3 regions of the Brevibacillus halotolerans genome follow, and region 2 is predicted to be linked to each of the others. Evidence: riboswitches for the same ligand, from Rfam matches in the RefSeq annotation. Region 2 holds a riboswitch; each other region holds the start of a gene.
What was found. Region 2 has a riboswitch for S-adenosylmethionine ahead of O0550_RS17900 (Na+/H+ antiporter NhaC family protein). Riboswitches for the same ligand answer to the same signal wherever they lie in the genome.
Positions count from the first base shown of each region.

Region 1: it holds a riboswitch for S-adenosylmethionine, as region 2 does, so the genes downstream of both, O0550_RS01870 (PLP-dependent transferase) here and O0550_RS17900 (Na+/H+ antiporter NhaC family protein) in region 2, are expected to answer to the same signal.
Region 3: it holds a riboswitch for S-adenosylmethionine, as region 2 does, so the genes downstream of both, O0550_RS03395 (ABC transporter permease) here and O0550_RS17900 (Na+/H+ antiporter NhaC family protein) in region 2, are expected to answer to the same signal.

Region 1 covers NZ_JAPTNK010000001.1:427,715-429,918, forward strand. Annotated here, with positions in the region: gene rpmI (50S ribosomal protein L35) at 1-64, shown strand, start outside; gene rplT (50S ribosomal protein L20) at 166-525, shown strand; SAM riboswitch class I at 655-763, shown strand; gene O0550_RS01870 (PLP-dependent transferase) at 861-2,024, shown strand; gene O0550_RS01875 (aminotransferase class I/II-fold pyridoxal phosphate-dependent enzyme) at 2,021-2,204, shown strand, end outside.
Region 2 covers NZ_JAPTNK010000015.1:106,780-108,983, forward strand. Annotated here, with positions in the region: gene pepT (peptidase T) at 1-808, opposite strand, end outside; SAM riboswitch class I at 1,109-1,214, shown strand; gene O0550_RS17900 (Na+/H+ antiporter NhaC family protein) at 1,309-2,204, shown strand, end outside.
Region 3 covers NZ_JAPTNK010000002.1:110,614-112,817, forward strand. Annotated here, with positions in the region: gene O0550_RS03390 (MFS transporter) at 1-528, shown strand, start outside; SAM riboswitch class I at 695-796, shown strand; gene O0550_RS03395 (ABC transporter permease) at 983-1,909, shown strand; gene O0550_RS03400 (ABC transporter permease) at 1,913-2,204, shown strand, end outside.

The sequences.
Region 1 (2,204 bases), on a different contig from region 2:
CAAAGGTGGAATGGTTTCTAAAGGAGACCAAAAACGCATTGAGCAAATGATCACTTACTTGTAAGATTCATTTCTGCTCATTTTCCGCAACGAAAAATTTTCTAGCATGAGCCCCATAAGCGTCTATAGAGAGACCGCCATGCTACAGATCAGGAGGAATTGATTATGCCAAGAGTAAAAGGTGGCATTGTGACACGTCGTCGTCATAAGAAAATCTTGAAATTAGCCAAAGGTTACTTTGGTTCTAAACACCGTCTGTTTAAATCCGCTAATGCACAAGTAATGAAGTCCCTGATGTACGCTTATCGTGACCGTCGTCAGAAAAAACGTGACTTCCGCAAATTGTGGATCACTCGTATCAATGCACAAGCTCGCATGAATGGTCTTTCTTACAGCCGTTTAATGCACGGTTTGAAACTAGCTGGTGTTGAAGTAAACCGCAAAATGTTGGCTGATCTAGCTGTTAACGATAAAGCAGCTTTCAACGACATTGCAGCAGTTGCTAAAAGCAAATTGAACGCGTAATACCGTTCTTTTAGAAAAAGGCTGTCGAATTTATTCGGCAGCCTTTTTTGATTGATGCGAAAGAAAACCACTTGACATCGTTTAAAGTGTCTGATAATTTTAGAATCAACACAAATTGAATAGCATGACTTCTTATCCAGAGAGGCGGAGGGACTGGCCCGTTGATGCCCGGCAACCACTTGTTTATTGCAAGATGGTGCTAATTCCTGCAGGACAATTTTGTTCTGAAAGATGAGAAGGTTTGCTTACGGATTTCTTTGCGTAGCCAAAGCCTTCTTTCATCGAAAGAGGGCTTTTTTGTTTGGAAATAAGGCGAGATAGAGGAGTGGAACAGGATGCATATTGACACACGTTTGGCACAAATCGGGGTAGGGAAAGACAAAACAACAGGATCGCTTAGCTTTCCGATCTATCATGCAACAGCTTACCGACATCCAGCATTGGGGGAAAGCACAGGTTTTGATTATACGCGGACGGCTAATCCGACGCGAGCGGTACTTGAGGAAGCAATCGCTAATCTAGAGGGAGGAGACGGTGGCTTTGCCTGCTCTTCCGGAATGGCAGCGATACAAACAATAGTAGGCTTATTCTCCTACGGCGACCATTTGGTTGTTTCGCTTGATCTATATGGCGGGACATATCGATTATTCGAGCAAATCATGAAACGATACGGTATAACCTGCACGTATGTTGATATGTGTCAGCCAGAGCTAGTGGAGGCTGCTATTACTAGTCAAACACGCGCTTTGTTCATCGAAACCCCTACCAATCCCCTTATGCAAATTACAGATTTGAAATGCATGATTGATATTGCCAAACGCTATCAATTGCTATCCATTGTTGACAATACATTTATGACCCCCTATTATCAGCGACCGTTGGAGTTAGGAGCAGATATCGTCTTTCATAGTGCTACGAAGTATTTAGCTGGACATAATGATGTGCTATCTGGCTTGATCGTGACGAAGGGTGCTGATCTGACCGAAAAGATCGGTTTCTTGCATAATTCTATAGGAGCAGTGCTTGGCCCGCAGGATTGCTGGTTGGTGATACGTGGATTAAAAACATTGGCATTACGCATGGAGCGTCATCAATCAAATGCTTTTGCTGTGGCTGCATTTTTGCAAACTCACCCAGCGGTGGCAGAAGTCTTTTACCCTGGATTACCTACTCATCCGGGATATGATAGTCAGACGAAACAAGCAAGTGGCTACAGTGGAATGGTTTCCTTTCGCATTAAGGAACAATCGATGGTCGCTATCTTTTTAGAGCAATTACGAGTGATTTCATTTGCAGAAAGCCTAGGCGGTGTAGAATCCTTATGCACCTATCCTGCAACACAGACACATGCCGATATACCAGTAGAAGTACGGGAGCATGTAGGAGTCTGCAACCGATTGTTGCGTCTATCAGTAGGAGTTGAACATCCAAAAGATTTGATCGCTGACCTAACCTTTGCTTTGGATAAATGTTTACAAATAGAGGAGTGTATCCGATGAACTTTGCAACCAAAATCCTTCATGGTGCGTGTGGAATAGATCGTGTAACGGGAGCTTCAAGCATCCCAATCTACCAAGCCTCTACTTTTCATCAACAAGATATTGATCAGCCTGGTACCTACGATTATGCAAGATCAGGGAACCCTACGCGGCAGGCGTTAGAAGAAACGATTGCCGCGT
Region 2 (2,204 bases):
TTATTGAGCTAAGATGGTAAAAGCCCTCATAGCCCTCTGTGTACTCTGGCGCCTCTTCTTCAGGAAGTTGTGCATGGAATTCCATTGCTAGCTTACTAGCGTTTAGCATTTTATTTTTGGCTGTTCCAGGATGCGTGCTAACCCCCCTAAAAGTAAGCTTGAGTTCTGCGGCGTTAAAGCTTTCATACTCCAAGCCACCTAGTGGCCCTCCGTCCATTGTGTACGCAAATTTCGCACCAAAAGCTGCCACATCAAAATGAGCCGGCCCTCTACTGATTTCTTCGTCAGGAGTGAACGCCACCCTAATTTTCCCATGTTTAATTTCCGGATGCTTTAGCAAATAATCCATGGCGGTCATAATTTCAGTGATACCCGCTTTATCATCTGCTCCAAGCAAGGTTGTCCCATCGGTCGTAATCAATGTGTGACCCTTGTAGGACGGTAGCTCTGGAAATAATTCCGGTGATAAAACAATGCCCCGTTCCTTATTTAGCGTAATGGCTTTACCGTCAAAATTTTCGTGAACCTGCGGATTAACATTTTTGCCTGTAAAATCCGTGGCAGTATCTAGATGGGATAAAAAGCCGATTACGGGAACCTGCTTATCCGTATTTGCAGGGAGTGTCGCCATGACATATCCATTTACATCCATCGTAACCTCTGAAAGTCCCATCGCCTTTAGTTCTTCAACTAGCAATTTACCCAGCTCTAGCTGACCTGGTGTAGACGGAACTGTCTGACTCTGGGCATTGGATTGTGTATCAATCTGTACATATCTTGTAAAACGCTCTATGATATCCTGCTTCACTCAAATTCACTCCCTTTTTCATTACATCTTTTTTTATTATACCGTTTGATGGGCGATATTTCCATTTGCTACTCCTATTGCTAACCTATCAACTAGAATCGGGGATTACCGGCTTACCTACAAGTACAAGCATTCCTATATGCGGAGTAGTCTTTCTTAAGAATCTATTGATGATAAAAAATGGAGCTAGGCTGTAGTATCCTCGGCATAATTTAAGTTTCACTAAAAAATATTTGACATTTTTCTCAGAAAAGAGTAAAGTAGAAAAAGCTTAAGCATCCGAGAATAAAATATGAAACCTTCTTATCAAGAGAGGCGGAGGGACTGGCCCTTTGATGCCTCGGCAGCGGACTCGTATTTAGAGTGCTGTGCCAAATCCAGCAAGCATGTGCTTGAAAGATGAGAAGAGTGATTCTTATCCCATATAAGACCTCTTCTCACGAGAAGAGGTCTTCTTCATTTTTTCTCAGAAAAAGGTAGAAATAGAGAGGGTGTTATTGATGAATCAGACAAAAGGAAGTGCGTTGGCTTTATTGCCTCTTGGTATATTTTTAGCACTATTTATTGGCTCTGGAATTATTACTGGAGATTTTTATCAGCTACCTATCATTGTTGCTATTTTGATCGCAAGTACGGTGGCATTAGTCATGAACCGAAAAGAGAGTTTTACCACAAAGGTAGAACGATTTGCTAAAGGTGCAGGTAATCCAAATATCGTTATTATGTTATTAATCTTTGTATTAGCTGGTGCGTTTTCTCAAACAGCTCAAGGTATGGGTAGTGTTGAGGCTACCGTAAACCTAGCCCTTTCCGTTTTGCCTCATGGTCTTCTAGTTGTTGGTTTATTTGTAATCGGATCATTTATTTCACTAGCAATGGGGACATCCATGGGGACTATTGCTGCATTAGCTCCAATTGCCGTAGGAATCAGCCAACAGACTGATATCTCTGTTGCATTCACAATGGCTACTGTTGTCGGAGGAGCTATGTTCGGAGATAATTTATCATTTATTTCTGATACGACAATTGCCGCGGTACGCACGCAAGGAACAGAAATGAAAGATAAATTCAAAACCAACTTTTTAATTGTATTACCGGCGGCCATTTTAACTTGCATCCTATTAATCGTGCTTACATTAGGAAGTCATACAAATATTACAGTTGGAACCTTCAATTGGGTCAAAGTGTTACCTTATGCAGGAGTGCTGCTTGCGGCCTTGCTTGGCTGGAATGTACTTGTGGTTCTAATGGGAGGAACTGTTTTATCAGGTGTCATCGGAATGATAGATGGAAGCTACACACTTGCCACATTCTTCAAAAATGTGACACTAGGGATTAGTGGAATGATGGAGCTTGTATTGCTAACCATGCTCATTGGTGGAATGATTGAGATTAT
Region 3 (2,204 bases), on a different contig from region 2:
ACCGGCATGATTCTGCCCTGCCTCAATTCTATGATCATTGGAGCGGTTACAAAGACAGAGCGTGGTATGATTACGTCTTTGTATAATGGTGTCCGGTTTATAGGAGTAGCGTTGGGGCCTCCGATTTTTACGTGGTTATTGGGATTTTCGACGAAAGTTATGTTTTATTCGATTGCTTCTGTCACGTTACTATTTGCTATAATTGCATTTTTTACTATAACGCCGCAAAAGGGCAGCAATTCTCAAGGAGCTTCGCAGGAGGGAACTGTTAAAAAGGAATCTTCAGCAGACGGGAATTCAATGGATTCGTCAAGATCAGCCGGTACTAAAAGTGAAGCCGATTCCTCTACCAAGGAAAAGAATCTTTTGGATCAGAAGGCTTTGGATGAGATGACTTTGTTATTAGAAATGCGAGAGGAAACAAAAGATCAGCAAAAACAGGAGCAATTGAAAAAGGAACTGGGTTTCGACCTAGGAGATTTGTTTGAAAAGCTACTTACCAAAAAAGAAAAAGACAAAACGAAATAGATGCTTAGCCTCCAGGTTTTGGAGGTTTTTTTGTATTCTACTATTTCTATAAAAAAATGACTGCTAACAAAAATAAACAAAAGTAAAAACAAGGGTGGTTCTATTGACATTTCAAGTAACGATGATATGATAATGTATAAATTGAATCCGATAATTTTATAACAACTTCTTATCAAGAGCGGTGGAGGGACTGGCCCTATGAAACCCGGCAACCTTGATTCATTCAAAAGGTGCTAAATCCAGCAGAAGTATTTCTGAGAGATAAGAAGAATGGCAGATACATAGACATGAAGCCCTTCTTCTTAGAGAGAAGGGCTTTTTTGCATAGGTTTTTTTTCACAGACAAATGAATCACAAAGGGCGGTCAAAGAGGAAAAAATGTATCCTTGCAAGCATATAACCAAGTATTCCGATATAAAAATAAGGTATTAGAGAAAAGTGGGGGAACTTACGTATGTATCTGTTAAAAAGAATATGTACCATGCTCATAACATTATGGATTATTGTGACACTAACCTTTGTCATTATGCATCTTATACCGGGTGATCCATTTGCTACTGATTCGCAAATGCTGCCGGCTGATGTCGTCCAAAATATGCGGGAAAAATATAATCTGGATAAACCAATGGCACAACAATATTTGTTATATCTAAAGGATTTGGCCCAGTTGGATTTAGGACCTTCCATACAATCAAAATCACGTGATGTAAATACATTGATTGCTTCTGGATTTCCTGTATCGGCAACACTAGGTCTACAAGCGCTATGTTTAGCTTTATTTCTTGGTATTTCCTTAGGAATTATCGCAGCCCTTTATCATCATAAATGGTTGGATTACGTTTCGATGTTTATTGCGATCATAGGGATTTCTGTCCCAAGCTTCATTCTGGCTCCACTGCTAATCAAATTAGTTGCGGTTGAGTGGAAGCTTTTGCCGGCTGCCTCCTGGGGATCATGGAAACATTCAATCCTGCCGTCTGTTACATTAGCGGTCGGTCCTATGGCTATTATCGCCCGCTTTGTTCGGGCTAGCATGCTTGAGGTTTTTAGTCAGAATTACATGAAGACGGCAGAGGCAAAAGGCTTACCTACATTTGCAATCGTGGTAAAGCATGGCATTCGTAACGCCTTGATACCAGTGTTAACCTTTATCGGTCCGTTGTTTGCAGCGCTGATTACGGGCACGTTTGTAGTTGAAAAAATCTTTGCCATTCCAGGCATTGGCAAGTATTTCGTAGATGGCATCTTTAATCGTGATTATCCAGTTGTGATGGGAACAACGGTTTTTTATAGCACGGTCCTGATCTTGTCGTTGTTTTTGATCGATGTATCATACCGACTGGTGGACCCAAGAATTAAGCTAACGAGCAAGGGGGACTAACAGATGGCGCAATCTTCACTGCATTCTGAACAAGATCATCTTTTTCGACCTGTGGATAAACGAGTTTTTGAGAAGCATCAGATAGATCGTCCTAGCCTAAGCTATGGCAAAGAAATACTGCGAAAAATCATACAAAACAAGCTGGCGATGCTTGGTTTCAGTTTATTAATCCTTGTGGTCATGCTTTCGCTGATCGGTCCACATCTAGTAGCCTTCAGTCCAGAAAAACAAGATTTGATGCTTGGAAATCTCAAGCCTTCCAGTACTCATTGGTTTGGGACAGATGATTTAGGAC